Regions from separate parts of the Paenibacillus sp. y28 genome, predicted to be linked through region 1. Evidence: riboswitches for the same ligand, from Rfam matches in the RefSeq annotation. Region 1 holds a riboswitch; the other holds the start of a gene.
The links. Region 1 has a riboswitch for cobalamin ahead of nrdI (class Ib ribonucleoside-diphosphate reductase assembly flavoprotein NrdI). Riboswitches for the same ligand answer to the same signal wherever they lie in the genome.
Positions count from the first base shown of each region.

Region 2: linked by a shared signal. The riboswitch ahead of WBG83_RS16950 (energy-coupling factor ABC transporter permease) and the one ahead of nrdI (class Ib ribonucleoside-diphosphate reductase assembly flavoprotein NrdI) in region 1 are both predicted to bind cobalamin.

Region 1 covers NZ_JBBBNV010000019.1:76,564-91,983, reverse strand. Annotated here, with positions in the region: gene nrdF (class 1b ribonucleoside-diphosphate reductase subunit beta) at 1-355, opposite strand, end outside; gene nrdE (class 1b ribonucleoside-diphosphate reductase subunit alpha) at 387-2,471, opposite strand; gene nrdI (class Ib ribonucleoside-diphosphate reductase assembly flavoprotein NrdI) at 2,458-2,817, opposite strand; cobalamin riboswitch at 3,057-3,266, opposite strand; gene WBG83_RS15465 (hypothetical protein) at 3,762-3,923, opposite strand; gene WBG83_RS15460 (5'-deoxyadenosine deaminase) at 4,146-5,480, opposite strand; gene WBG83_RS15455 (PucR family transcriptional regulator) at 5,533-5,865, opposite strand; gene WBG83_RS15450 (PucR family transcriptional regulator ligand-binding domain-containing protein) at 5,792-6,046, opposite strand; gene WBG83_RS15445 (helix-turn-helix domain-containing protein) at 6,315-7,202, shown strand; gene WBG83_RS15440 (glycoside hydrolase family 88/105 protein) at 7,231-9,411, opposite strand; gene WBG83_RS15435 (rhamnogalacturonan lyase family protein) at 9,619-10,881, opposite strand; gene WBG83_RS15430 (nitroreductase family protein) at 11,174-11,800, opposite strand; gene WBG83_RS15425 (nitroreductase family protein) at 11,841-12,440, opposite strand; gene WBG83_RS15420 (winged helix-turn-helix transcriptional regulator) at 12,621-12,977, shown strand; gene WBG83_RS15415 (glycosyl hydrolase family 18 protein) at 13,237-14,145, opposite strand; gene WBG83_RS22645 (LysM peptidoglycan-binding domain-containing protein) at 14,045-14,359, opposite strand; gene WBG83_RS15410 (S-layer homology domain-containing protein) at 14,803-15,420, opposite strand, start outside.
Region 2 covers NZ_JBBBNV010000023.1:26,698-42,117, reverse strand. Annotated here, with positions in the region: gene WBG83_RS17020 (sensor histidine kinase) at 1-63, opposite strand, end outside; gene WBG83_RS17015 (response regulator transcription factor) at 60-773, opposite strand; gene WBG83_RS17010 (stalk domain-containing protein) at 943-2,109, opposite strand; gene WBG83_RS17005 (fumarylacetoacetate hydrolase family protein) at 2,658-3,554, opposite strand; gene WBG83_RS17000 (SDR family NAD(P)-dependent oxidoreductase) at 3,642-4,415, opposite strand; gene WBG83_RS16995 (IclR family transcriptional regulator) at 4,484-5,260, opposite strand; gene WBG83_RS16990 (RNA polymerase sigma factor) at 5,675-6,223, shown strand; gene WBG83_RS16985 (zf-HC2 domain-containing protein) at 6,220-7,617, shown strand; gene holA (DNA polymerase III subunit delta) at 7,904-8,935, shown strand; gene WBG83_RS16975 (hypothetical protein) at 9,193-9,366, opposite strand; gene rpsT (30S ribosomal protein S20) at 9,413-9,679, opposite strand; gene gpr (GPR endopeptidase) at 9,884-10,912, shown strand; gene spoIIP (stage II sporulation protein P) at 11,082-12,326, shown strand; gene WBG83_RS16955 (hypothetical protein) at 12,406-12,807, shown strand; cobalamin riboswitch at 13,038-13,228, shown strand; gene WBG83_RS16950 (energy-coupling factor ABC transporter permease) at 13,399-14,166, shown strand; gene WBG83_RS16945 (energy-coupling factor ABC transporter substrate-binding protein) at 14,163-14,447, shown strand; gene cbiQ (cobalt ECF transporter T component CbiQ) at 14,444-15,241, shown strand; gene WBG83_RS16935 (energy-coupling factor ABC transporter ATP-binding protein) at 15,243-15,420, shown strand, end outside.

The sequences.
Region 1 (15,420 bases):
TTGTAGCCAGCGTGGTGAAAATGCTGCTGTACGATTTGGCATGGATCTGCTCCATCATGCCCATGAAGGCGAGCACCGCCTTCCGCTGCAGCCCTTCCACATGCTCCATAATCTTGGGCATCCCGACGCCGCCCTGCACGGTATCGAGCAGCGTCAAGCCTCCGAGCACTTTCATGTACAGCTCACGTTCATTATCGGATAACGTCATCCATGACATTTTGTCATCGGACAACGGAATTTCTTCATCTGTCCAAAACTGCATAATATTCTGGCTCCAGAACGTACTGGTGAAGTCATCATCCGGCCGGTTCCAGTTGACGGCCCGCAGCGGCCCTTTATTGGCTTTGTTATCCATCTTCAGGTTCTCCTTTTGGGTCAAGCACTGGTTACACCGAGCAGCTGACGCATTCTTCGACGGACAAGCGGTTCGTCCGGGTATAGTACAGCGACTTCAAGCCTTTTTTGGCGGCATAAATATAGTAACGGGCCAGCTGTCTCGTCGTCACGTCGCTGTTCACGTGCAGGACGGTCGAGATGCCTTGATCGATGTGCGTCTGAATTTCGGCAATCAAATCAATGACCTTGAACTGATCCATATTATAGGCGGATTTATAATAGAAGAAATTGTCGCGATTCAGGTAAGGCATCGGATAATACGTCGTTGAATTCGCGTAGGTCCGCGTTTCAATCGGCTCTACAATCGGCATGACACTGGAGGTGGCATTCTGAATGTAGGAGATGCTCTGCGTCGGCGCAATCGCAAGCCGGTAGGCGTGGTACAGGCCTTGCTTCTGCACCTTGGCTTTCAGCTCGCTCCAGTCCTGCGGGGACGGAAGCTCCATGCCTTCAAACAACGCCTTCGCCTTCTCCGAGACCGGACGGTAATCTTCGCGCTCATAGCGTTCAAAGTAGGTGCCCTTGGCGTATTCGGACTGCTCGAAGCCGTCGAAGACGATGCCGCGCGAGGCTGCGATGTCGGCGCTTTTCTCCAGGGAATAGAAGTTCAGTGCCATAAAGAAGGCTCTGGCGAATTGAATCGCGTCGCTGCTGTCGTAGGCGATGTTGTTTTTGGCCAAATAGCCGTGCAGGTTCATCGCGCCCAGCCCGACCGAATGCAGCTCGCGGTTCGCTTTGGCGACACCCGGCGCATTGGAAATGCTGGTCATATCGCTCACCGCAGTGAGAGCGATCATACCTTCATGGACGGATTCGCGGATTTTTTTCCGCTCCATGACGTTGGCGATGTTCAGCGACGCCAGATTACAGCTGATGTCCCGGCGGATAACATCGGACTGGCCGTAATCCCCGATCTCGGACGTTTCCTGAAGCTGGAAAATCTCCGTGCACAGGTTGGACATCTTGATTGTGCCGATATCCTTCAGCGCATGCCCTTTGTTGGCGTTGCTGCGGTTCATAATATACGGGTAGCCGGATTCCAGCTGAATGGTAGCAATTTTAATCAGCATGTCCCGCGCGCTCATGACTACTTTCTTTTTCACCCGGTCATCGGCAAGCAGGCGGTCGTACATTTCATCCATGTCCATGTCGTCCATATGCTGTCCGTACGCTTTGTAAACGGAATAGGGAGCAAATACATGCAGCGGCTCGTTGCGCTCCGCCAGCGTGTACAGCTTGTTCGGAACGATAAGCCCGATCGACAGCGTTTTGAGCCGTGTTTTCTCGTCGGCATTGATTTTTTTGCTGTCCAGAAACTCCATGACGTCCCAGCCGAAAATATTGTAATACCCTGCGCCCGAGCCTTTGCGCTGGCCCATTTGGTCGGCGTAGGAGAATGCATCCTCCATCAGCTTCAGCACCGGCATAATGCCCTTGGCCGCCCCTTCGACACCCTTGATCGGCTCGCCGCGGCCCCGCAGCTTGGACAGGTTGACCGCAACGCCGCCGCCGATTTTGGAAAGCTGCATACACGTCCCAATGCCGTAGTTAATGGAATTGAGCGAATCGTCCAGCTCCAGCAGGAAGCACGATACCATCTCGCCGCGTCTGCTTTTCCCGGCATTCAGGAAGGTCGGCGTAGCCGGCTGCAGCCGGCGCTCCATCATCGAACCGGCCAGCGCGCGGGCCGCCTCCATGTCGCCACGGGCCAGATGCAGCGCTACAATCGCAACCCGGTCCGGATAATGCTCCAGATAAAGAGAGCGGTCATTGCTTTTGACGGCATAATCGGTATAAAACTTCGACGCAGCCATATACGAAGGAAATTCAAAACGGTATGCATGCGTAATGCCATAAATTTCTTCTACCTGCGCCAGCGTGTAGGTTTCGAGCACATTTTCGTAGAAGTCTTCCTCAATCATATATCGGATTTTATCGGCTGTCGTGGCAAAATGAATGCTCTTCTCACGGACTTCCTCCATGAACGCCTCTACGGCCTCACGGTCCTTATCCAGTTGGAAAAAGCCGTCCTCGGTCCGCTGCATGAGCATGTTGTTCAGTTCAATATGACGCAACTGCGCTCACCTCCTGTTTGAATCGTTCTACATCCTTCATTGTTCCGGCCAGCTCGAACTTGCTCAGCACCGGGACGCTGTACAGATCCGCGATCCGGTCGGCGCTGCGGGCGAAGCCTTCGCCCCAGTTGCGGTTGCCGCTGGCCGAAACCCCCTTCAGCTTCTGATGATTACGCTTCAAGAAGGAGAGCGTCTTATCCGGCGCCTGGCCGAAGCCGGTTGTATACGTTACGAGCACGAACGGCTCGTCGATAATCATTTCGTGATCAATCGGCACCGCCTGCATATTCAGCTTGCCGATGAATCTTTTTACATTCCCTGTCTTGGAATCGTAAACGATAAGCATTATGTAGTCTCCCTTTCCCTATCCCCTGCGCCCGGAACACCCTCCGCCGATTGTCCGCAAGCCGGTCTTGTTTATTCTTGAAATAAAAAGCAATGCCGTGCATGCAAGCGGAATTCACTGTTATCCAGCGAAAAAGGCGCATCAGCGACAGGCGTGCCGGATGCGCCGAATACAGGCAGGGCTTATTCAAGCCTGACAAGTAAACCGACGTAACGGACACCTTCCTATCGACCGTAGGGGTGTGTCAATGTGTGCGGGCAGGTCTCCTGGCTCGGGGCACCTTGCGATGGGTCCGCCTTCCCGGCATCAAAGCCTTGCGCCAGTGGCTGATTGGACCGAATCTGCTCCCTTACAGTGGCGGGACCGCGCCGGTGTTGCACCGGACTTCCCTATTAAGCTTTTTTCACGATAGCTCCAGATTAGAAGTCACTCGCTCACGCTCATAAACCCGCTTCTAGTCTAGCTTCTTAACGGCCGGTGTCCTTGCACAAGGACCGCAAACCCGCTATTTGGTGAAAAAAGCACCCGTCACAACCATATGTAGATTGCTTTAAATAATTTATATCAATATCTTGTGCATGTCAATTGGTTCGAAAGCCTATTTTTCTACTAAAAATCATACGTGATCCTCTGAATGCGCCATACTGCTCCGTTTTACGGCAAACCACAAAAACAAACTTTTTTTCGATCCAAAAAATGTAAATCGCCGCCATCCGGCATCCCGCGCGGGTTTGGCGGATTCAGAGGCCGATTGTGGATACGCTGTCATCAGCGATTCAAAAAATAGGCGGCGCTTTTGTCCAAAACATGCACATCGGCATGAATGGGTCTCAGGTACCTTGACCGCAGAAAGGGACTCGTTCATCGGTTTCTATCACCGGAAAAGGTCACTGCGCGCCCAGAGGGAGCTTTGCGGGTGATAACAACTACGGGGAGCGGAACCGCTAGTCGGATCGCCAAATGGCCGCCCCATAGCTGGAGCAGCCCCTATTCAGCAATCCGCCCGTCCATGGCGCGGGCAAACAATCCGTCGTAAACACCGTTTTCATATCCAGCCTTTGATCCAGCAGCTTGATTGAACCAATTGATCCGGACGCTCCGATCATCGCTCCTCGCTCATGTCACCGGGGCCTTAGCGGCGGCCGGGAGGACAGCCGTCAATCAGCCCCCAATCCCCCGGGGCCAGCACCGCCTCCCGCTTCTTGCCGGCCCAGATCCCCAGCAGCTCATGCCATTCCATATCGGCTCCCCCCATCGGGTACAAACTCCGGCGCTGCCGCCGTACAACACACCGGATAGACGGCGCTTCCCCTCACAACAGCGGTTCCTTATCCTCCAATACGTTCCAGCAGCCGCCGGATGCAGCGGTCCGTCTCTGCCAGCACCACTGCTTTATCCACCGTCAGCACCGTTTTGTTCTCCATTACAATATTGCCGTCAATCAGAACCGTATCCACATCGGCGCGGCCCGCCGCGTATACGAGCCGTGAATACACATCCGCGTCATAAGCGGGGTACGCATGAAACTCGTTCAAATCCACAAGCTGCAGGTCCGCTTTTTTCCCCGCTTCAATGCTCCCGATTTCACGCTCAAGCCCAAGCACCTCTGCGCCGCCTATCGTCGCCATCCGCAGCGCTGTTTTGGCATCCATCGCCCTTGGCCCGTGTTTCACCTTATGCAGCAGCGCCGTCAGCTTCATCTCCTGGTACATGTCGAGCGTGTTGTTGCAGGGAGCCCCGTCCGCCCCAATCCCCATAGCAATCGAGCGGGTCAGCAAATCCGGCACCTCCGCTATGCCGGAGGCCAGCTTCAAATTCGACCCCGGACAATGCGTCAGCTTAACCCCGCGATCCCGGACGATCCGCTTCTCCTGCTCGTCGAGCCATACCCCGTGAGCCAGAACAAGGCGCGGCGTGGCAAGGCCGATATGGTCAAAATAAACCACATTGCGCATCCCCAGCTCCCGCTCGACCAGCTCAATTTCGCTGCGGTTCTCCGAGGCGTGCGTATGCACCAGCACCCCGTACTGCTCCGACAGGTCGCGTACTCCAAGCAAAAGCCGCTCCGTGCAGGACAGCACAAACCGGGGGCAGAACGCATAGCCGAGACGCCCGCCGTCGTAACCGTGCCACCGTTCCAGCAAATCGACGCTTTCCTGCATCGAACGGTCTGTATCCTCGGCAAGCGACTCCGGCACGTCCTCGCCCCGGTCCATCATCACCTTGCCGGAAATCGCCCGAATTCCGCTCTCTGCCATAGCCCGAAAAGCGGCATCCGCGTGACGGACCGTTTCCATGTCCAGAATGGTCGTTGTGCCGCTGCGGATCAGCTCCCCGATGCCAAGCAGCGCCGAGTAAAAAACGGACTCCTCATCGTGAGCGCCCTCCAGGGGCCAAATCCGTTTTTTCAGCCAGTCCAGAAGCTCCATATCGTCCGCCCGCCCGCGGAACAAGGTTTGGCACAAATGCACGTGAGTTTGAATAAAGCCGGGCAGCAGCACCTTGCCGCCGGCGTCGATAACCCGGTCCGCCGCAGCGTTCAGCTCTGGCGCAACCGCCTGGATACGTCCCGCTTCAATCCATACATCGCCAGTAAACACCTCGTCCTTGGCGTTCATCGTTACAAGCTGCGCGTGTTTAATCAATATGGATGGTTTGTTCATCAGAAGCCTCCTCCAGATGTCCGTCTTGGCCGTACGCGGCCCGGAACGGGCGTCAGCGGCCGAGGCCCATTCTGGCTGCCGACCTCAGCTCTCCGCTCCCTCGCGCGCCGGCAGGCTCGCCTGTAGACGCACGCTTTGCCACATGCACCGTCCCTTCTATACGGTGACGGAACAGAAAAGCCAGTTTCAAACGCAGCAAATCATTGACCTTCTTGAAATCAATACCAAGCAGCTCGCTGATTTTCTCCAGCCGATAGGCCGCCGTGTTGCGTTGAATGTACAGCTGCTTGGCTGCTTCCGCAATCTGCCCGTCATGCTCGATGAAGGTCTCCAGCGTTGCCGGCCGCGCCGCGCTCATCCAGCCTGCGCAGCAGCCCGACCGCATTCTCGGGCGCATCCTTCATCAGATAGGCGGTTGTAAACAGCAGCTCCCCGGCCTCAATCCAGTCGGAAATATCCGGTGCATCCATGACATTGACGGACTTCACGACCCGCATAACGCCAGCCCTGCCTGCAATGACCCGTCCCTCCGACAGTGGGTAAATTGACATTGCCTTAATGTGCAAGCCGCTCCGCCTCCCCGTACGTGATAAGAGCCAAATCTCTCCATCCGATGCACAATGTTATCTATATGTTATGTTTTATAACATTATTATATGACGATCCGCAGCGCAGGAGCAACGATAACTTTAAACTTTCTGAAAATTATATTCAAAACAAATACCACGTCTCCCGTGCATTCAAATCCGCAATCGCTTCTGTTCCGTTTCGTTCTGTTTATGTTGATTTGTGTTGATATTCCTTATAAACTACTTCATAAAGGGGGCCGAGACGATGAACCCGATGGTGTGGAACAGCTTTACCGTAGAGAATCAGCCTACAGTGCCGGGCATGCTGCGCGCCGAGCGTTACAAGCGGTCGTTCGGCTACCGGGTGAAGCGCTCCAGAGGCACTCGCGATTTTTATTTGACCTACACCTTATCCGGCTGCGGCTTGTTTCATCACGGCACCGACGTGCTGGAGTCCAGGCCCGGAGATATTACTGTCATTACTCCCGGAACCCCTCATCTGTATGCTGCTGACGATCAGGGGGATTGGGAGTTTTACTGGTGCCACTTCACACCGCGGGAGGAATGGATGCCTCTGCTGCAGCTGCCCGAGCAGCTCAAGGGGATTAAGGGCGGACACATCGGCAATGACGGTCCGGACACCGACTTCATCTGCGCCTTGGACCGTCTTGTGAAGTACAGCCGGGACACAAGCTTCATCGGGGAAAAGCTGTCCGCCAACGCGCTGGAGGAAGCGCTGCTGCTTATCTATAAACATAGCGAAACAGGAGTCCAGCGGCTGGACTCCCGTATCGGTCATGCGATTCAGCTTCTATCAGACAAATTCAACGAGCCGTTGTCCGTTCCTGTTCTTGCTGCTGCCGTCAATCTGTCCCCTTCCCGCTTCGCGCATCTGTTCAAGCAGCAAACCGGCGAATCCGTTATGGATATGCTGAACAAAATCCGGCTGCAGCATGCCCAGCAGCTGCTCGCCGTAAGCGACAAGTCCGTGGCTGAAATCGCGGAGGCGGCGGGCTACGGCAGCCCCTATTATTTCACACGCCAATTTACCGCCATGTACGGCTGTCCGCCCGCCGCCTACCGCAAGCAGGCCTCGCCGTCAGGAGCCGCTTCTGATGTAATCGGCTCTCGCCGCCCTGTGCCGGCAAAATGATAGCTTTTGCAGCACGCGGCCGCTTCGTTTAATCGGCGGATTCGGCCAAAAACCGCTCCAGCTTCAGCGCTTCAAGACCCGCCAGCAGAATGATGCCGATTCCGTGCGTGTCGTCAAGCAGCCAGGAGAGCTCATCCTTGTAGTAAAGCTTATTGAATGAAAAGCCCGAGCCCCGGCATACCCCGTAAATATGGCCGTGCTTATCGATTGCAAGCCTCCGTAGACCGTCCCAGCCCTTGGCTGCGGCAGCGCTGTATGGGCCGGGGTTCGTCAGCCAGCCCTGCCGCACTCCCCGGGCAAAGGCGTAAATGAACATCGAGGTGCATGACGATTCCTCATACGATTCCGGGTCGGTCAGCACCTGATGCCACAGGCCGTTGCCGCCCTGCAGCGCCAAATAGCCGCCGCACAGCTCCCGGTAAAACTGCAGCAGCTCCCCGCGCAGCTCATGCTTCTGCGGCATAACTGTCAAGAGCTCCGTCAGCGAGAACAGTACCCAGCCGTTCCCCCTGCCCCATGGCACCGTGTTCGGCTTATTGAATTTAAAGTCGTACACATGGTGCATAATGGACTGATCCGGCATAAACAAATAGCTTTTGTACAGCTTGAACTGTCTGGCCGCGTCCAGGAGCGCCTCCTCATTGCCCGTCCGGACGTAGTACCGGCACAAAAACGGCACGCTCATATACAAATCATCGCACCACATCGTCCGCTCCATAAAATCGGCGCTGCCCCGGACGCGGTAAAGCGCGCCGTCCGCAAGCCGATCCTGCTCGTGTCTGATATAGGAGGCAATCCGCTCGATGGCCGGCTCGGCGCCTCGAAGCTCCCGGTGATTCATCGCCCGCAAGGTTACCGCCCCGAAGGAGCCGCAATCATCCAGACTGTCTATCGCCGCAAGCTGGTGGTTCAGCCCCGGCGCCCCGTATTGCTGCAAATCCCAGCGGGCGTATTCATCCCAGCGGGTACACAGCTCGATATGATCCAGCACATAGCGGACATAATCCGGACGCTCCAGCACTTCACCGCTTTGCAGCAAGCCGTACAAGGTTACGCCCAGCGGATAGTTCCATTTCCCGAATAGCGCGGTTTCCAAATACGGGCGAACCCAGCTGTCAGGGAGGTCCACCTGCCAGTACGTTCCGTCCTTACCGTCCTTAAACACGGTATGCATAGAGCAGAAATCCTCCGCCTGGAAAGGAATACCAGCAGAAAATGGTCCCGCATACAGCCATGCATCCGGTGCTCCGCGGACAGGCACCGGCAGCTCGAAGCCGGAGTCTTCTCCCTGCACATCCTCCAGCTCCAGACCCCACTGGCCGCCGCCAGAGTGCGACCGGATGATCATGTCGTTCAGGCCGGGCTTCAGAGCCGCCTGCACGCTGAAAGCCCCGGCGCTGCCGGACGCCGTGCTGGAGTACACCTCACGGCCATTGACGTAGATCTCCCCGGCACCGCGCCGCATGCCGCGCAGCTGAACGGTCAGCCCGTCTCCTCCGGTCCGGCGAAGCCGCGTCCATGCAACAGCGCAGCTGTCCTGGGGACTGCCGAATAACCGTTCCACTGCGCTTTGCTCCAGCGTATGCGTCTCCCATTCCCGCTTCGGGTACCACCTCAGGCCGGTATCCGCTTCCGACATCCCTTCCCCGGGAAGCTCCGATAGGGGAGCGTCCAGCGGCTCGCTGAATATCCACCCTTCCTGACCGGACCGTTCCGCCGACGGCGCCAAAAAATGCAAGGGCGCCCCTTTGATCGAGCCTGTCCCGAACAGCCCTCCGCAGCCTGTCGCAGTTTTGAGAAACCGCAGCACAACGTGGTTCCAGCCTTGGTTCACCCGGACATGAAACCAATTTTTCCGATCGGGAAACACATCGTCATTCAGGTTCGATTTAAACCGGCGCTCGCCGTTGACATACACGTGAAGCGGACTAAAGCAGCTGACGCTCAGCGGCATGTCCCGTTCCTCGCCGCTCCACAGCTTCGCCCAGGCATAGACGAACTGACCTTCCCGCACATCCGGAATTTTGTCCTCCACATTCATGACATACCGGTAGTCGGACTGGCGGATAAAGCCCTCCCTGGCAAAAACCCGGAAGACGGGACCATGCTTCGGATGAGCGCCGATATGTCGGTTTGCTATTGCGCTCAGCACCTCTTCCGTGCTGGAAATAACCGTATTTATGGAATCATGCTCGGGAAAATAGGCCACTGTCAGGCTCCTTTCATGGGTGAATGGCTCCTAGAGCCGAAAAGTCAGAAATTCGCAAACGTTAGATGAAAGAACGGCATGTCGAACATTTTTTGAAGTGAATTCCATTCATTCAAGATGAATTAAGATGAATATGTAAATAAAATTTGTTCATGGTGTGAATCGCAAACGATTCAGGATGCGGCCAAACACGGACGGCCCAGGCGTTTATTCAACCTCGCCGCCGAAATAAAGCGTCGTGCTGTACAGCCGTTTCGGCTGCGGTAACGGCCTGGCCGTCGCAGGGACGGACAAATTCAGCGGGCGCGAAGCATAAATATAAGCTTTGTCCTGGGTGTAGACGATGACCTGCTCCCGGCCGGTGCCGAGCAAATCCGCATGTACGACGTAGCCGTCCACCGGAAAGCGAACCGCTTCTCTCCTATGTCCGTCATACAGAGCTGGCGTGACGCCACCACCGCGCCGATAAGCGAGAATGTAGTCCGGCCCGTGCGGCTCCCAGCCCCGCAGCGGCTCGATCATGGTCAGCCATCCGCCCGTAACACGCTGTTCCTTCCATACTTCCCGGCCTTCGGAATCCAGCAGAAACATTCCGTCCCTGCCGCTCCCGCTATCGTTGTCCCCGCGCTCAATACGGTCCAGACCCGCGATTTGCAAGCCCGGCATATCCGTGCGGAACCTGCCGAGCGCAACATGCTGCGATTCAATGGAGCCATCGTAGCGCCACAGCTCCGAGCCCTGCAGGCTGTACATCACAGTAACGCTGCCGCCCACCACCACTTCCGGCTCCCCGTCCCCGTTCACATCGCCAATCCAGATGCAATCGGCATGGTCATCGAGGTCCTTGCACGACCACAGCTTCGTTCCGTCATGGTCGAGCATGTCGTAGCCGGCCATCACTTCATCGCATCCGTCTCCGTCGATATCGTAGACCCACGGAAAATGCCCGGGATTGCCCGTATAGGTCCATAGGACGTTCATTTCGTTATCCAGCGCCCACAGCCTCCGGTACCGGTCCTTCAAAATAATATCCTGCGGCCGCTCCAGCCCGCGCAAATTGGCGATAATAATACAGTCATGCGCCAAAGGATCAGGCAGCGGATACGATTTCTTCAGCTCCCCGCTCCGCCCGCTATAGATACGAAACTGTTTGTCCATCACACACAGCACTTCCAGCTGTCCGTCTCCATCAATATCATACAGCTGTACCGGATAATCAGAGCCCGGACCGCCTGCATTCGGGTCTGGCGTTCCTACCTGCCACAGCAAATTCCCCTGCAAGTCAAACACAGTCATACACTGCACCTGGTGGGGGACGTAACGGTCGTCGATGCCGCCGTCAGGCTGCGCCAGCAGCAGCTCCATCCGGCCATCCCCGTCCACATCACCCAGCAGCATCTTGGTGCGCAGCCCGGCCTTGTGAATATCCACAATCCCCAGCAGCACCGCCTGCTCTGTACGCTCAACCATGCGTTATGCCTCCTTATGAGCAATTACAGCCATCATAAAACAAATGTAAACGGGTAAACAGAGCGGATTCTGCCGTTTTTTTGACCGATTCCGCTGCGAGACCTGCAGGAGCATTCTCTCCCTCTATTCGATTCGGCCTTCTTCATTTATAAACAGGAGCATGGGTACTTCGCCCGATGTGCGGAACACAGCACGGTCCAGTGTGCAATGCCATCTGAATGTTGCCCCGAAAAACGCAAACAGCCATGCCCTCCGGCACGGCTGTTGCTTTTGCTGTTCTGCTTTTTACTTGCTATGGCATCGTATTAAAGCTGACGAATTCGCCAACCGGCTTGCGGTAGCCTCGCGGCCGCTGGCTGGAAGAATCCTCCTTGCCGATGGCAATCAGCATGACCGGCACATACCGGCCGGGAATGCTCAGAAGCTGCTGGAGCTTCTCGGCGTCATAGCCGATCATCGGGCAAGTGTCCCAGCCCTTCTCCTTGGCAGTCAGCATAAACTGCATCGCCGACAAGCTCGCATTACGGATTGCCTCATCCCGCTTGAAGACGTCTCCTCTGTCTTCATACATCTGAGTGACCATTTCAACGGTCATGTCGAATTCCTGCTGGCTCATAACACCGAGATTCAAAAGCCCCTCATGGATATGCCCAACCTGCCGGTACGCTTCCAGATCTCCGAGCACAACGATAACGGCTGATGCCGTCTTGACCTTGTACTGCCCGGAGGCTTCGTACACCTGCTCGATTTTGTTCTGATCCTTCAGAACCAGATAGTGGGTATGCTGCAGGTTAAACGCGGACGGGGCGAATTTGACAATTTGAAAAATGTCGTCCAGATCCTGATTCGGTATTTCGATGCCGGTCAAAAATTTATTGACGGATCTCCGGGATTTAGCCACAGAAATGAAATCTCCCATAAGGTGTTCTCCTTTTCGCCATTGCTGCACCAATGAACTCTTATTTAAATACCTTCAAACGCTCTTCAAGCGGCTGGAACGCTTTCTCCCCTGGCGCTGCTGTCGGTTTGCCAAACGGCATTTGCGCAATCAGCTTCCAATCGGCAGGAAGGCTCCACTCCGCCTGCACCTTCGCATCGATAATCGGGTTGTAATGCTGCAGGGAAGCGCCGAAGCCCTCTTGCTCCAGCAGGGTCCATACAGCCAGCTGCAGCATCGCGGAGGATTGGTTGGACCAAATCGGGAAGTTCTCCGCATATGCCGCGAAATTTTGCTGAAGGGACGAAACGACCTTCTGGTCTTCAAAAAACAGGACGGTGCCGTATCCGGCACGGAAGCTGTCCATTTTTTTCCTGGTCGGCTCGAAGCTCTCGGCAGGCACTATCCCTCTCAGAACCTCGGTTGTGATGTCCCACACCTTGTTATGCTGCTCGCCGAGCAAAACGACAACCCGGGCGCTTTGGGAGTTAAAGGAGGACGGCGTATGCAGCACCGCTTCCCCCGCCAGCTCCTGAATGCGCTCATCAGATACTACCGGCTCTTTACTTATTCCATAATACGTGCGTCTTTCCTTTAATGCGGTTAAAAAATCTTTGCTCATTCTAATCGCCTCCACTATGTTTGTAGGGCCGTTTCCACCAAAATCAGCAGCACATAGACATCAGTAACTTTATTCGTAACAGGTTACTATGCTATTATGAACCATAGAAATTCATTGTGAAAGTACGCTCTTTCAAGATATAAAGTATCCTGAAGGATACCTTAAGGAGGAGAGTGTTCCGTGGACAAAAATCCGGAGCTGTGCAAGGTCGAGGACACGCTTCATATCATTGTGGGTAAATGGAAGCCGATTATTATTATGCGCCTCCTGTTTCAAGGAACCTTCCGATTTAACGAGCTGAAGCGCACGCTGCCCGGCATTACGACCAAAACCTTAACCGCCCAGCTGCGCGAGCTGGAAGAGGAAGACATTATAGAACGGGTCATTTACCCGCAAATTCCGCCCAAAGTCGAATATTCCATCACCGAGTACGGCCGCAGCCTCATGCCGGTGCTGGATTCCCTGCACAACTGGGGAACCGCCCATTTGCAGCGCAAGACGCAGGGCAAGGCAGCAGCAGAATCCTCCACCTCCTGACCGCCCTGTCTCTAGCTTCGGCCTTCCACTTCGATGGTCTTGGCGCTGCAGTACGCTATCGCATGATGCCCTATTATTCACGAAGGCCGCCACGACGACAGCGCGCTCGGGTGTAACACCAAATCAAAGCTGTAAACCGCAAGGCAACCATCCAACCGGCAACGATTCCCCGCAGAAGAGCTTGGTGAAGCCTCAGAAGCTTTCTCCGGGAGGGGGGTCAGGCTTAGATGCGTTTGCAAAAGCGTAAGCCGAATATCCCTTAATCCACTAACTTGCTAATGACAAACTCATTCTGCAGCACCTGCCAAATGGCCGGGTCCTCCATGCCGAGACGCCATAAGGCCAGACCCCGGATACCGAGCCTGTGGGCCTGCTGCATCTTGGCCCGGATGCTGTCCGCGTTCTCAAACCATACCTCGTGCTGATTCCCTTCTGCGTCGGTATAGCTGAACATCGGCGTCTGGGTCTTCTCATCGAATACAACCTTGACTCCGTACTGCTTCGCCCGGTCCATCGCCATGCTGTAGGTAACATACGTATTGCGGCCTGTGGTCAAATTAAAATCGAACCCGAATACCGAAACCGCCGCCAAAATTTTGCTGGCGGGCATCTTGGTCAAGGCATAGTTCACCACGCTACCCATCCAGCCGCTGGAGACGACCGGCCCCGGTCCGCTGCCCGGCCAGCCGTGCTCATTGTACAGCATCAGAACCACCTGGTCGGCAGCTTCTCCGATGACGGCGTAGTTAAATGGAGCCGAGAATGGATTCGTCGGCTGATCCGAGGTCCGGGACGGCGTATCGACGGAGAAAAACCATCCCCGGCTTCGCATCTCCCGGCCCAGCTCCCGGTAGAAATCATTCAGCTTCTCCCGATCCTCATAGTACACATCCTCGAAATCCATATTTACCCCGTCAAATTCGTACTGCTGGATGAGCTGTACCATGCTTTGAATGAACGCCCGGCGCGTCTCCGGCGTCGCCAGCATTCCGCGGACGACATCCTTGTTCACATGTTGATTCCCGCGCTCATACAGCAAATTGTGGACGGTAGGCAGCATTTTTACATTATGACGATGGCCGAAATTCACGATTTCCTTCATATACGCTTCGCTGAAGGTGGCGGGGAAATTCTCGACGCGGGTCGGGTCGCTGCGGTTTAGCCTCAATCGTGGCATTCAATTTTCGGGAAATGGTATACAGCGAATCTCCGGCCTGAACCACATATTCAACGGGACCGGATACCGGTATTGAAAGCGGCTGGCCGATATAAAGCGCCGGCGATGTGAGCCTGTTCGCTTGCATAATTGCTTCTACGGTCGTGCCGAACCGCAGAGCAATCGAGTATAGAGAATCCCTTGCCTGGACCACATACGTAATCATAACGCCCCTCCTTTATTGTCTTTAACGGCGAGTACGACCTTTTTGAAGCATCGGGGCCGTCTGTTCCGGTTCAACCCGTAAACACAGCGATAGTTCATACTTATTCAGCGCCTAATCATATCACCACTTTTCTTATACTTCTTCCTCATGGTTAGAGCTCCCCGTGTGTGCATGTAACGGCGCATAAACGGCAAGCCCCGCCTGACTGCCGTCGTCAAGTGAACCATATTACGCAGCATGAGACAGGGGCTGTCCAATAAGTCCCTGAAATAAAAAGGCTGGGCGAGAAAACCTAAAGTTTTCCGTCCAGCCTTTTTATGTGCCTGCTTTTGCAGGAATGCAGCGAGGCGGATGCCTGCTACCTTCAGTAGATGGTGGACCCCGGCTCTTCTAGCCTGGTGTCCTTATGATTTGACGCGTGATTTCAGCTGCTCTGCAGCTGCCTATTGATGAATGGAAGGACCCACATAAGAGCGGTATACGTAGTTTGCGCCTTGCCCGTAATCGGTGAGCCCTGTGAAATACAGTGTAATATTCGCCGGTCTTCCGTTGAAATCGTCCGGGCTTAAATCCCCCTTGGGAATCAGGAAGCCTGTTACATACCGGGTATCGAATTCCCGCAGGCTGCCGACTAATTTCGCTCCCCCATCGCTCTCAGCAACGGTTCGGATTTCTCCGTATTTGTTGATTCCTTCCTGCGCATAGCTGAGATCAAGAAACTCGCCGTTCGGCTTGTACGTTATATTCCGCCGCAAATAGGCCATTTGGTCAAGCTTGCCCGCACCCTGCAGTTCACCTGTTTGATCCTTTACAGGAGTCATTTGAATGCTGCAGCCCCATATATGGGCGAAGCCTTCCGGCATTTGGCGGATAGTCAGCCGGTTCATTGCAATAACTGCATAGGCGGAATCCTGAATGTCACGCTCGTTACGGTCATCGGAAACCGTCCAACGGGCATCCTCAGGTATAAAAGACCGGTTCGGGTCATCCGGGTTATCCAGGTCAATGACGATGAATTTCTCCGTCTCGCAGCGGGCATTCCCTTGATCCGCTTCAGCTAC
Region 2 (15,420 bases), on a different contig from region 1:
TACCCACTGGAAAAAAAACTGGTATGTAAAATGAAAAATGAGTCTTCTGCGGATCCGAATCATAACGTTTTTTCCTTGACCAGCTTGTAGCCGAGACCCCGTACGGTAAGCAAATATTGGGGCATGCTCGGATCGGCCTCGATGCGCTCCCGGATTTTGCGGATATGCACCATCACCGTATTGTCATCGCCCATACCCTCGATTCCCCATACCGCTTCGTACAGCTGCGCTTTGGAAAATACGACATTCGGGTTCCGGCACAAAAACAGCAGCAGCTGATAAGCCAGCGCCGGACAAGGCACCGGCTGGCCCTCAACGAGAAGCTCGCCCCCGTATTCGTCAAGCGAAAACCGGCCGTAGTCATAGCGGGCTCGCGGCTCTTCGCCCCGTGCAGCCGGGAATTGGACGCCCCGCCGCAGACGGGCTTTGATTCTGGCCGAAATTTCAAGCGGGTTAAACGGCTTGGTGACGTAATCATCCCCGCCGATGGCAAAGCCGGTCAATATATCCAAATCGGACGTCCGCGCCGTCAAATAAATGATATGCGCAGCCGAAATTTCCCGGATTTTGGGACACAGCTCGAAGCCCGTCTGGTCCGGCAGCATCACATCCAGCAAAATGACATCGGCCCCGTGCTCCTCCAGCTTTTGCAGCGCCTCCCGCGCGGTATGGGCTGCATATATACGCCGGAAGCCTTCTTTGCGGAGCACCATTTCCAGCAGTTGAACAATCGCTTTTTCATCATCAACGAGCAATATTGTAGCGTTCAGCATGGAATCCCCTCCACGGCCTATTGTATCAAATGATCCTTAATTCGAGCTAAACTGCGGCAGCATTTGTTAAAAAAGGAGCCGCGTTTGAAGCTTCCCTTGGGCGACGATGCCGGGCCGGGAGCGGCAAAAAAACACAGGCGCTTTCCGCCTGTGTCAGCACTTGGATATGTTAATAATCCAGTCGTATTCGAATCTGTTGCGACGGGGCAATCCATTCCACCTCAGCGCCGAGCGCTTCACTGACAAAACGGAGCGGCACCATCAGTGTATCATGGGCAATGATTGGCGCCGTGCCCATTTGCAACGGGGTGCCGTTGACTGCCGCTGTTTCGGAGCCGGCCTGAATGACGATTTGCTTCGTCTGTTTGCGGGCGGTGACAGTCCGGGTTGTATCATCCCAGGCGACGGAAGCCCCCAGCTTCTCAAAAATAGCCCGCATCGGCACCAGCGTAACATCGTCCTGCAGCAACGGCTCAAACGGATATGGCTGTACCTCTCCGTTAACATACACTGTAATGGCATCCGTATCCAGCTTCACCTCCCCTTCTTGCTTCATGCGCCCAATCAGCTGCAGCGAATCGGCATTCACGGGATTATTTCGCACCTTGGCCTCATACAGCGAGGGGAAGCCCTGGAGGACGGACATATCTTCAATTTCGTTGTTTTGGACATCCAGTATCGTCAATTGGGACAGGCGGCGCAGGGGAGAAGGATCTTGAATCCGGTTGAAGCCTAGCTCCACCTGGCTCAGGAAGGGCAGCGGAGCGAGAGGGCGCAAATCCTCAATCTCATTATGACTGGCCAGCAGAAAGGTTAGTCGAGGCGTATGGCTTAACGGCTCCAGGCTCTGAATGCGGTTGCCTGTAAGATCACACGTCAGCAGATCCGGCAGTCCGGCCAGCGGGCTGAGATCACGAAGCTCATTATCCGGCACAAGCAGGACTTGAAGCTTGCCCAGACCCGAGGCGAAGCTGAGGTCGGCTAAGGAGGTATGCTGGATTGAGAGCGTTTCCAAATTAGACAGGCTGGCGATAGGGGTAAAGTCCTGAACGGGGGCGGCATCGACAGACAAGCTGCGCAGGTTCGCCGCATGCTCCAGACCGCCAAGGTCGCTGATACGGGTATCCAGGCTCAAGGAAAGCAGGCTGTTCATATGCCGGATGGTTACCGGGCCGTCAGCCAGCTGCAGCTGCCCCCGAACGGCTTGCTCCAAAGCAGCGTCGGCAAAAGTGACGGGCTCGGAAGCGGGAGCCGCTTCTTCTGCGTGCAGGGCGGGATGGAAGAACAATAAAAAGCAGATCAGCACAAGACGAACCATCCATGGTTGGATGTGCATCGGATCACGCTCCTTTTTTGAAATATTCCAACTATTTCTCGCCTGTACCTCCATGTTACCCCCGCTTCCGTGCTTCGTCAAGGAAAGGGAAGTCGTGTAACGTAAGCGGAAGTGTCCGAGGCGGCTAGCATGTGAGGGGCAATCGGCGGTAAAATATCGAATGCTGCCGGAGCCTGACGAAGGATGGGGGACGGCAGGAATACAGCATATAAAAATAAGGCCAAAGCAGCATAACCAAGCGGGAATGTGCTGTACTGCCCACTCCGGTATGCAGCAGCTCAAGCAGATATGCTCAGGAGGCTTGAAGGAGACAATTGCAGGATCGAGAGGCAGGACTCAAGGGCCGCAAAATGCAGAAAAAACCCATGTCCGGCTGTAAACACACCGGGATTGCTTTACTGCACGTCCGGCGCAGCAGCCTGGCATTCGTAACAAAAAAACAGCCGCCCGCTGCTGCGGGGGGCTGAGGAGCTTTAAATAAAAAGATGATGTTGAATCAGATGATATGCGGAGGAAGAACGAAAATTCCGGGAAGCCGGACAAGCCGTTTACGCTTCCGCAACCATCCGGTTCGTAATGGAGCCGAGCTTTTCAATCTCAATGGTGACGACATCCCCCGGCTGCAGGTAGACACGCTTCTCCGGCGGATAGCCAAGCACGACACCTTCCGGCGTCCCGGTCAAAATGATGTCTCCCGGTACAAGCGTCAGGTGCTGGGAGATGTAGCTGACAATTTCATCGCAGCGGAAAATCATGTCCGATGTGTTGGAGCTTTGGCGGACTTCGCCATTGACGATGCAGCGAATCGACAGCTCGTTCGGGTTGCCGACTTCATCGGCCGTAACCAGATACGGGCCAAGCGGGCTGAAGCTGTCGCAAATTTTGCCAAGCATCCACTGCGGCGTCCGCAGCTGCAAATCGCGGGCGGACAGGTCGTTTACGTTGCAGTAGCCAAACACATAATCCAGCGCGTTTTCCTTGCTGACGTATTTGGCTTCCTTGCCGATTACGATGACCAGCTCCGCTTCATAGTCGACCTCCTGAGATACTTTCGGCAGCGGCACATCCTTTCCGTGCCCGGTCAAGGTATTGTGGAACTTGTTGAACAAAATCGGGTATGACGGAATGGGCGCATTCGTTTCCTCGGCGTGCTTGCGGTAGTTCAGGCCGACGCAAATCATTTTTTTCGGCTCGGTGACGCATGGCGCATAATCAAGGCCTTCTTCCGCCAGAAACAGCGATTGCTCTCCAGCCGTGAGCGCCTTGTCCGCCAGTGCGAGCAGTGCAGATTGCGCCGGCGCGCCTTGGGCAATAACGTCCATTACGTTCAGCGGCACTGCCGAGCCCGGGAAGGCCTGAGCTGCCGCTGCAATATCCAGAACGCCCTTCTCTGTCACGAGTCCGAGGCGCTGACCGCCGTTTGTCTGAAATGTAACGAGTTTCATAAATGAAGTCCGCTCCTTTAGTATGAAATAAATGCAGGTAAATGGCTCGGACAAGCTCCGAACAAGAGCCGATCCGTGCCCGGAAAATCAAGCGTTTTTGCCGAAGACGACGCCTCCGTCAATATAAAGCGGCGATCCCATCATGAACTTGGCGTCGTCGGAAGCCAGGAACAGGGCGGCCTGCGCCACATCGTCCGGACGGCCTAGATCGCCGGACAGCTGGCGCGTTTTCAGGGAAGCGATTGCAGCTTCGGGATCGTCGTAGGAGGTGCGCAAATAATTCTCGACGAACGGGGTCAAAATGGTGCCCGGCAGCAGTGCGTTGACACGGATGCCGTACGGCGCGTAATCGACCTGCATCGATTTGGTCAGCGACAGGATGGCGCCTTTGGTTGCCGCGTAGGAAGCCCGGCGGGCCAGGCCGATTTCGGCGATGCAGGAGGACATATTAATGATGCTGCCGCTGCGCTGCTCCATCATATGGGGCAGCACGTATTTGCTCGGCAGATAAACCCCGCGAATATTGACGTTCATTACCTTGTCCCATGCCTCAGGCTCTACCTCATGCAGCATGCCGACTCCGCTGATGCCCGCATTGTTGAACAGCACGTCGATCCGGCCGTAGTGGGCCAGCGCTTCGCGCACCAGCTTCTCCACATCCTCGGGCTTCGTAACGTCAGCCTGGAGGAAGATGGCTTCACCTCCGGCCTGCCGAATTTCCTGAACGGTTTCTTCTCCCCGATCCGCCTGCAGATCGTTGACGATGACAGAAGCGCCTTCCTTTGCAAACAGCAGGGCGGTGCTTTTGCCAATCCCGGAGCCAGATCCGGTAATGAGCACGATTTTGTTCGATAACCGCATGATTTCATTTCCCCTTTGAGGTTAAATATAGTATCCCGGGCTGCGCGATATCCGGCGGACACGCCGGGTTAAGACGAGCCGGGGGATAAGCGCCGGGCAAGCCCGCGCAGCTCCTCGGTCGCCTGCTCCTGCTTGACCGCCCATTGATGGGCGGGCATTGAGAAGCTGACTGCTGCGGCAGCCCGTCCGGATGCATCATAAACGGCGGCCCCGACGCAGCAAAAGCCGATAACGGCCTCCTGATCGTCATAGGCCAGGCCTTCCTTGCGTATGCGGGCCAGCTCGGCCAGCAGGGCGGCAGCGTCCGGCACTGTCCGGGGGGTAAGCTGCGCGAGCCCGCTCTCCGGGTACAGCCGGAGAACCTCTGCATCCTCCAGCTCGGCCAGAAGCGCCTTGCCCATTGCCGTAGCGTAGGCAGGCAGCCGCATCCCCGGATCTGAAGCGAGCCGGACCGGAGAAGGGGCTTCCATTTTGGCCAGGTATAGAATATCCCGCCCATCCAGGCAAGCCAGCTGCACGGTTTCGCCGATTCGTGTGCGGGAGGCCGCCGCCTCCTGCTGAAAAGCCCTGCTGAGGTCGAACTGCTGCAGATACGCGCTGCCGAATTGGCCGATGCCGGGCCCGATGGCATAGGTATCCCCGGGCAGCCGGGTTACCCATTGCAGTGCTTCCAGCGTGTGCAGAAGGGAGAACATGGAGCTCTTGTTAATGTCCAGCCGCTTGGACAAGTCCATCAGCTTCAGGGCGGAGGGCTCGGCACGGATTAACCGGAGGATGCTGTCCGCGCGCTCAAGCGCGGGAACCCAATATTTTTTTTCTGCGGACGGCTTGTTGTCTGGTTCCATCAGGCTTCCTTTCTTCTATAAAAACAAGGTAATTTCAGTATGATGGTTTATTATAATAAACCAAGTTTATAAAATAAATTTTACCATGATTTCTCGCGTTTGGTCAAAACTTTTTGCACGGGTCCTCCGTATATAAATGATGGCGGATCGGATCTTGTTCACCGCGCTGCGGGGTGTGGTAAACTAGAGTAGACAGACTGATAGATAAGCGGAACCAGGCCTAAGCCCGATGAAAGGGAGAAAGGGAGGCTCTCTCGGAGCGATCAGGCTATTTTTCGCCCCGCTTGGATTTACTATGGCCCGGCCTGCCTGCTGACGTGCTTGGGGTAAAGCGGATATTTCGATTTACAATAAAAGTTTTGCAACTTTTTCGGACGCGGCTGCGTCTGGAAATTGCACGAGAGGGGGATCCTAGTGGTAGCCTTGGAATTGATTAAAGCTGCCCAATCCGGCGATCGCGACGCTCTGATAGCCCTGCTGCGTGAAGTGGAAGGACATGTGTACCGAACGGCGTATTATATGCTCGGCAACGAACAGGATGCGAAGGACGCTTCGCAGGAGGCACTCATTCGTATTTATACGAAAATCCACACCTATGAAGAAAAAGCGCTTTTTAAAACGTGGGTGCAGCGAATCGTCACCAATATATGTATCGATATGTTCCGACGCAAAAAATCAGCCGTTTCCATTGAGGAACACAACCTGGTGTTTACCGGTCCGAGTGATGTGGAAAAAGAAGTCGCCTCGGTGTACCTGGCCAAAGATATCGAAGAGGCAATCGGCAAGCTGCCCGATCATCACCGGATTGTTGTGGTGCTGAGGTATTTGCAAGACTTATCCTATAATGAAATCGCAGAATCGCTGGGACTGCCCTTGAACACGGTAAAATCGTATTTGTTCCGGGCCCGGGCGCAGCTTCAGAACTTATTACAAGATTATCAGAAGGGTGGTGTACGGGGATGATTTGTGAAGAGGTGGTGGAATTGATGCAGCGTGAGCTGGACGGCGATCTGAGCGATGCCGAGAAACTGGCTTTAACGGCCCACCTGGAGCAGTGCCCCGATTGTGCCGCCATGTTTCGCCGAATGCAGCAGCTTCACAGCGGGCTGGTGAGCCTGCCGAAGGTGGAGCCGCCATTTTCACTGGTTGACGCGCTTTTGCCGCGGCTGGATGAGCTTGACCGTCTGCGTGAGCAGGGCCGGGGTCTTGAGGAAAACGTGGAGCACGGTGCGGAGCAATTCATTGCTTTGGCCGCCAAGGAGTGGGGAACGCAGGAGGCTGCGGGCTCTGTGACGGAAGCTTCGGCAAGCAAAGTGTTGAAGACAAGCGGCGGTGAGCGGCTTGCCGCAGTGGAAGGCGGCAAGTCCAGCCGGGGCCCGGGGGCTGCGGCGCAGCTGGAGCCTGTCAAACGGAAAGGCTGGATGCGAGGCGGCGCGGCATGGGGCGGTGCGCTGGCCGCTGCTGCCTTGTTCGGGGTTATTGTACTGACGAGCAGCGGCGGGCTTGGCCTGGATGAGAAGGAAGTCGCCGAGATGTCTCCTCAATTCAGCTCATCGGGTTCATCTGGGGAGGCAGGAAGCACCGCAGCCCAAGATAAGCAGGCCGGTAGCGGGGCCGGTGAGGCTGTGGGCACGGAGGCAGCTTCCGCCGCCAAGCAGGATGAGCTTGCGGCTGCGAAGCAGAGTGCGGCTGAGAGTGAAGCGCAGGCAGCGCCGGGCGCGGGGGCGGCCAGTGCCAACGAGCCGGCTCCAATCCAGGCTGGGAGCGGAGCGGAGCAGCCGGCGCCGGAAGCGAAGCAGCCGCAAGCGAAATTGCCGGCGGCCAGCGCCTCCGAGCCGGCTTCGCAGCCGGCGCCCCGCGAGACGGTGACGGCGCCGTCCGCCACGCCGCAGCCGGCTTCGCAGCCGGATACGAGCGGCGACGCGTCCAAGAAGCTGGCGGAGCCTGCGCCGATGCCGGAGAGCCAAACGTCGAATGCGGACCAGTCGGCTGCGGCATCGACACCTGCTGCTCCGGGGGCCGAGGAAAGCGCTCCGGCGGCAGACTCGCGCGGGCTGGCCTCCAAGGATTACAGCTATAAGGCGCAAAGCTTTGTCTATGAAGCGGCGGGCATGGAGCTGTCCTCCAAGGACGGGACACTGCTTGCAGTCGTTCAGGATCAGCGGATTGTCGTGAAGAAAATCGGCAGCGGTGAGGTCTTGTATACATCGCCAAGACAATGGAAGGCGACCGACAAGCTGACCCTGCTGTCCTGGGACAGCGAAACCCAACTGACCTACCAAGTGGTCAGCGGGGAGGTCAAGCAGCTCATCAGCATGGATCTAGTCAAGAAAACAGAGACAGTTAAACCGGGCTAAAACGCGGATTTTGTGCACCAATGGCACGCTTCCGGCGTATAGTATAGCAAAGTCGTATAACCATGCGGCGCGGGGAATCCTGGGGCCTGTGCCGGGTGTTTATATAGATGATGTGCTGGGGCAAAGGGATGACGGCAAGGCGGGCGATCGCTGTGTCGTGATCCCTTTGTTTTTTTATATCATCAAGGGGGCTTAGGCCGGCTAGCGGATTGTTTTCTGGACGAAATCTGTAAACTATGATAAACAAGAATAGAGCGCAAGTACGACGAGCTGGGAGGTGCCGGGGATGGATTACCGGCTGGCGAAGCGGGAATTAAGACAAGGCCGCATTCAGCCTATTTATGTATGCTACGGAACGGAAAAATATTTGCTCGATGAGTTTATCGCGGAGCTGACAGCGAAGCTGATTGAGCCGGGGCATCAGGATTTCGCCCTGGCGAAGCTGGATTTGACCGAAGCAAGCCTGGAATCGGCAATCGATGAGGCTCAGGAGCCGCCCTTTATTGTGCCGCGCAAGCTGATTGTAGCCAAAAACGCCCTATTCTTGACCGGTGCCAAGGATCAAGGAAAGCTGGAGCATCCGGTGGACAAGCTTCAGCAGTATATGGTGCATCCGAGTGATTTTGCGGTGCTCGTTCTGACGGTGGAGGCGGAGAAGCTGGACGAGCGCAAAAAAATCGTCAAGCTGCTAAAGGAAAAGGATGTGCTTATTCCGTTCCTGCCGATGACCGAGGAGGAGCTGCGCCAGTGGGTGGCGCGGCAGGCGGAGAAGGAGCAGGTGCAGCTCGGCCCGGGCGCGGGAGAAGAGCTGCTGCTGTACACGGGAGGAAGCCTGCAGTCGGTTGCGGGAGAAATCCGCAAGCTGGCAACCTTTGCCGGTCCTGGGGGCACGGTAGGGGCTGAGGATGTGCGGCGCTTGGTCGTACCGGGTACGGAGCAAAACGTGTTTCTCCTTATTGAAAACATCGTTCAACTGAAGCTGGAGCGGGCGTTTGCGATATTTTACGACCTGCTGAAGCAAAAGGAGGAGCCGATTAAAATATTGCTGCTGATCGCCCGCCAGTTTCGCATTATTTTGCAGGTGAAGGAATATGGGCGACAAGGGTTCGCGCCGCAGCAAATCGCGGGCTATCTCAGCCTGCACCCTTATGCGGTGAAGCTGGCCGCGGAGCAGGGCAAGCGCTATGACGGCGCACGGCTCAGCAGCATTTTGTCCCAGCTGGCGGAGCTGGATTACAAGATGAAAACGGGCACTATGGACAAGGTGCTCGGGCTGGAGCTGTTTCTGCTTCGTCTGGCTCCGGAAGCTGGACGCTGAGGCGAGCAGACTGATTTGAATCATGGCATTCTAATCAGGTCATGCATCGCGTGGTTTAAGCACAACATCCCCGGCAAGGTCAGCTCCAAGGCTGGCCTTGTACGGGGATGTTTGTATGATTTGATAAACACATTTCAAGCTGCGCTGCATGACGGTTTGGCTGCATTATTGCATGACGCATGACTGTATGACTGTATGACTGTATGAACTGCATGAACTGCATGACTGTATGAACTGCATGAACTGCATGAACTGCATTAGCGTCCGGTCGGCCGCTTGTTATGGCTAATCCAGACCCCAGCTGTGGTTCCGGTTCCTGTAACGGATGCGTCATTGTGTTTCGCTGCATGACGGCGGTCGGTCGACCACTCAAGCCGTGAATCCATGAACGCCAAAAAGGCCGTCCCGACAACAGAATAATCTGCTATCATGGAACAGCCCCTTGATTGTAAGTTTAAAGCATGTAAAGGCTTCTGCTTACGCTTGAAGTCCGTTCAGCTGTTTCGCCAAGCGGGATTTTTTGCGAGCAGCAGCGTTTTTATGAATAAGCCCTTTGGTTGCGGCTTTATCCAGCTTCTTGGAAGCAAGCACGAGGGCTTCTTTTGCGGACTCAAGGTTACCGGAGCCTGCTGCTGTTTCGAACGACTTCACGGCCGTACGGAGCGCGGATTTCTGCGAAGCGTTACGAAGACGACGGGATTCGTTCGTTTTCGTCCGTTTAATCGCGGATTTAATGTTTGGCATTGCATTCACCTCCTACTAGCAAGTACATACACGGTCTTACGACAACTTTAAATATTCTAACATGCGCCCTACCAAAATGCAATACCGGAAACCTTTTGTTTCGGCGGATAAGCCTTGGAATAGCGGCCCCCCTTTTTTGGCACAATACGGGAAGACGAACGATTCGCCAAGTCTGACCATTTCAGTTGAAAAGGGGAGCGAGCAATGACGGATTTAACGATGTACTCCGTGCGTACCGATTTGGCGCTGGAAGCGCGCGATATGGCGGTGGCATCCCGCAGCAAGGCGGGTATGCCCGGGAATGCAATGCCAAACCAGCTGCCGGGCGTTGACAGTGAGACATCCGAAGAGGACGGCATTCTGATTACCCGTCTCCATGTGAAGGATGAAGAGGGAGCGCGCGCGATCGGGAAGCTGATGGGCCGCTATATTACGATCGAGGTGCCGGGCCTGCGCATCAAGGATAGCGATTTGCAGGATCGGGTCGCCACCCGGCTGGCGCAGGAATTCTCGTCGTTTCTGGAAAGAATCGGAACGAAGGCGGATGCCAAGGTGCTTATTATCGGGCTGGGCAACTGGAATGTAACCCCCGATGCGCTGGGGCCGATGGTGGTGGAGAATGTGATGGTTACCCGCCACTACTTCGAGCTGATGCCGGATCAGGTTTCCGACGGCTACCGTCAGGTAAGCGCCGTTGCGCCGGGAGTGCTGGGAACGACGGGGATTGAGACCAGTGAAATCGTACAGGGCATTGTGGATCGGACGAAGCCGGATTTGGTCATCGCCATCGATGCCCTGGCTTCCAAGGCGCTGGAGCGTGTCAACACGACCATTCAGATTGCCGACACGGGCATCCATCCGGGCTCAGGGGTTGGAAACAAGCGCAAGGGGCTAACGCTGCAGGCGCTGGGCGTGCCTGTTATTGCGATTGGCGTGCCTACCGTGGTGTACGCTTCCACGATCGTGGGCAGCACGATTGATCTGATGAAGCGGCATTTGCAGCAGCATACGCAAAATACCGGCGCCATTCTCGGTTTACTGGATGGCATGTCGGAGCAGGAGCGGCTGGGGATGGTCAAAGAGGTGCTTGACCCGCTCGGGCATGATTTGCTGGTGACGCCCAAGGATATCGATCAGTTCATTGAGGATATGGCCAACATCATTGCCAGCGGATTGAATGCGGCCCTTCATCAGGCCGTGGATCAGGATAACGTGGCGGCCTATACCCATTAGACGCTACTCGCGCAGCGTATAGTGAAACCGAATGGTCAAGCGCTCCCGGCCGGGAGCGGGCTTGGCCTCTTTTTTCTCTATAGCTGTTCTAGCGAACTCCGCAAGTTCATAGAGTAGAACTAGATAGAATGCTGCTCTACTTTACGACACAAACGGCGGAGGATAGCCTATGAAATGGTTCGAGAATGACGATGCGGCACATGACGGGTTCCGGCTTGGCGAGATGACCAAGCTGCTGCGCTTGTTCGTCACGGTGACAGCGGGAACGATGATGTTTATGACGGTTCTGGGCATGGCCGGGGTGCTGCAGCGGCAAATCCCGGAGAAACGGATGCCGTCGATGCAGGGGATGGCGGCGGTGATGTCCAGCCGCATGTTTATGGATATTTTGGCGATGGAGGTGCCTCATTTGGGACAGGCGCCCGAAGCATCGGTGTTTTCCTTCCGCAATACGGCGCACTTCCTGCTGCAGCTGTCCACCGGCATGCGGCCGGGTGACCCCAAAAGCTGGCTGGCAGGCGAAATGACCGGCCTGCGATCGGACAGCTCCGTGCTGCTGTATCCGGGCAAAGGCACGGTGATGGGGGAGGACCCCGCTGACTATACGCCGCCCTCGCAGGTGCTGCAGCCGGAAGGGCTTCCGCCGACGGCAACAGCGGAAATTAACGGCAGGGCAACGGCAGTAGACGCGGCAGGAGCCCAGGCCGGGGAAGCCACGTCCAAGCCCGGAGCGGCGGAGGCTGGCAAGGGGCCTGCCATTTTTATCTACCACTCCCACAACCGGGAATCCTTCCTGCCGGAGCTGAAGGATCAGGGGATTACGAGCCCGGATTTGGCCTTCGATCCGAAAATCAACGTAACACAGGTCGGCAAGCGGCTGAGCGACAAGCTGAACGAGCTCGGAATTGGAACCTTGCATTCGGATGCAGACTATCCGACGCTGGAAAAAGGGTTCAATTACGCCAAATCCTACGCCTACTCCTACAAAACGGTGAAGGAGGCTTTTGCCCAGCATCCGGACCTGCAGATGGTGTTTGATCTTCATCGTGACTCGCTTGGACGTAAACAGACGACGGTTCATATTGACGGCAAGGATTATGCCCAGGTATATTTTGTGGTCGGCAAACGAAATCCGAATTGGGAGAAAAACTCTGAATTCGCGTCCCAGCTTCACAAGCGGCTGGAGGAGACGCACCCCGGCATCTCGAAGGGAATTTACGGGAAAGCGTCTAACGGGAATGCGGAGTACAACCAGTCGATGTCGCCAAACAGCATTCTGATAGAAGTGGGCGGGCCGTACAGCACGATGGAGGAAATGAACCGGACTGCCGATGTGCTGGCCGAAGTGATTGCCGAGCTGTACCGGAACGCCCGGAAGGTGTCCGCCCCGGGGGATGGCGCGGCAAAGCGGTAGCTTTTGGTGGAGATTCCGAGCGGCATGGTCCAGTTGTGAACAAATGGTATATAGCGTCCTATGATGGAGGGTACATCCTATGAGCAGGTTTTATTGGCGGTTCGCCGGCGCAGTGCTGCTGCTGGCCTTTGGCATCGCTTTCGGTGTGGAGCTGGCTTCACGAGGCACCGAGCGTATTCACGGACCGCTGCCCGCAGCGGCGGGCAGTACCGGAGCTTTGGATGCCCGCTCAGGCGGGGCCCAGGCGGCTGCCGTCCGGACCGCAGCAGGGGAGCAGGCCGGAGCAGGGCGAACAAAGGCGGCAGAGCAGGGGAAAGCCAAGGCAGCCGATTCGAAGTCCGATGCGGCATCCTCCGCCCGCCCCAGAGTGACCGAGGACCCGCTCATTAACCGCATCACGAACAAGATTGGCGAGCTGCTGCAAATGGCAGCCTATCACGGAGTGCGGCTCGTTGTGTCCTGGCTGGAAGGGCTGCTGTAACATCGTGCGGGCATGTTTTTGATGTACCCGGGACATGCTGCGGCAGCGTGCTGCTTTTATCCGCTCGGGCAAGGCCGGACTACATCCGCATCGCCCGTCACTTCACCGCATTCCACATGCCCGGCTTCAGCAGGCGGAGGCCGAATTGGTTCTTGAATTTTGACAGGCTTTATGTTTCAATTGGGCATGTAAGCATTAAGCATGTGCAGGAACTTATTCTTCAATACTTAAATATGGACAACAAATCAGGTGCCCTTGCTTAGGCAAGGGGTAACAGGGAATCGGGTGAGAATCCCGAACGGTCCCGCCACTGTAATTGGGGAGCTTGCTTTTTAACATGGTCACTCGGGGAAAGCCCGGGGAAGACGAAGCATAGCGCTGATCCACAAGTCAGGAGACCTACCTGGTTTGAAGCACCCACGTGCCTTCGCGGAAAAGGAGAGGTGTACAAGCATGAAGCGGCCATCTACGAAGGATGGGGCCGTCTTCTATTTGTGCGTATCCTGAACCAATCCAAGCCGCGGATTGGTTTTTTGCTATGTCCCGCCTGTCTATGCCGCAGTCATTTTTATTCATTCAGGAGGTTAGAGCATGTCATTGAAAAAAGCAATGCACACGCTGCTGCTCGTTTCAGGCTTCACCCTGTACTTCATGCTGAACGAGCCGCAGTCCGCCCGCGCCATGCATATTATGGAAGGCTTTCTTCCGGTAGGCTGGGCGATTTTTTGGTGGGTCGTCTTTATCCCGTTTTTTATTCTCGGCTTGCGCGCGATCGCTAGAATTACAAAGGAAACGCCGGAGCTCAAAATGATGCTCGGGCTGGCAGGCGCCTTCACGTTTGTGTTGTCCGCGCTGAAAATTCCGTCGGTTACCGGCAGCAGCTCGCATCCGACCGGAACCGGGCTTGGAGCTGTGATGTTCGGTCCGCTGCCGATGAGCGTGCTCGGCTCCATCGTTCTGCTGTTCCAAGCGGTGCTGCTCGCCCATGGCGGAGTGACCACGCTGGGCGCCAATGCATTTTCTATGGCGGTCGCGGGTCCTGTGGCCGGCTTCTTTGTATATAAAACGCTGATGAAAGCTACGGGCAAGCAGCTTCTTGCGATTTTTGCGGCGGCGATGCTCGCGGATTTGTCCACTTACGTTGTGACCTCGGTTCAGCTTGCGCTTGCTTTTCCTGCTGAGGTGGGCGGCTTTGCGGCATCCTTTGCCAAGTTTGGCGGCATCTTCGCGATTACGCAGATTCCGCTGGCGATTAGTGAAGGGCTGCTGACGGTCCTGATCTGGAACTGGCTGCAATCCTTCAGCACACAGGAATTGTCGCTGCTGCAGCGCAAAATGAAAGGGGCCGATCAATCATGAAACGAAGCACCCAAAATGTGCTGATTCTTCTCGGGGTTATCCTGCTGGCGGTGCTGCCGCTGCTGCTGGTGGATGCGGAATTCGGCGGGGCCGACGGCGCTGCGGAGGAAATGATTCAGACGCTTCATCCGTCCTATGAGCCGTGGTTTTCGCCCTTTTTTGAGCTGCCGTCGGAGACGGAAAGTATGCTGTTTGCGCTGCAGGCGGCGCTTGGGGCCGGCTTTATCGGCTACGTGCTGGGGCTGTTCAGAGGCAGATCGGGCAAAACGAAGCCCCAATGATGCAGCGCATCGATACGATATCGTACACCAACAAGCTGCGAGCCGTTTCTCCTTTGTGGAAAAGCGGGCTCGCAGCGCTGTTGTTTGTGCTGGCTTATGCGGCGCACCCGGTGGTGCAGCTGGCGATTGGCGCATGGATGTCCCTCTGGATTATCGGATATGCCCGTATCCCGGCGCGGTTTTATTTGATGCTTCTGGGAAGCTCCTGCTTGTTCTATATGGCCAGTCTGCCGGCGCTGCTTGTGCAGCTGACTCCGGCCGGGCAGGCCGCGGACGGGGCTTCCCTGCTGATTCAGTACACCGCAGGCGGCTGGACGGCTTATGTTACGGAGTCCGGGCTGGAGACTGCGCTGACGCTGCTTGTCCGGATTGCGGCCTGCCTGTCCTGTATGTTCTTCGTTACGCTGACAACGCCGATGCCGGATCTGTTTCAAGTGATGGGCAAGCTGAAGCTGCCGCCGCTGCTGCTGGAGCTGATGCTGATTATGTACCGCTTTATATTCCTGCTGTCGCAGACGGCGAGGGATATGTATACGGCCCAGCGGGCCCGGGGCGGCCAAGCCGGGTTTAAAGGCAGGCTGAACGATACGGCGCTGCTTATTGTGCGAATATTCGGCAAGACGATGCAGCGGTACCGGGGCTTGTCCTTCGGCTTAATGGCCAGGGGCTTCACAGGCGACATCCGGATGGCACCGTACGAGCCGAAGGGGATTTCCTTCCGCTATAAGGCGGAAAGCGGCGCAGGCGTCTTGCTTTTGCTCCTGCTGGAGCTGTGGTTGCGATGGAGGGGATAAGATGAATGAACGCGCGAAGGCGGACAACATGGATTTTTTGACGGAGGGCACTCATCCGATTGTGGAGGCGGAGTCTGTCGTCTTCAGCTATCCCGGCGCCGCGAACGCGGCGTTAAACGGGTTGACGCTGCGTATCCCGGCCGGCTGCAGAACGGCCATTTGCGGCCATAACGGATCGG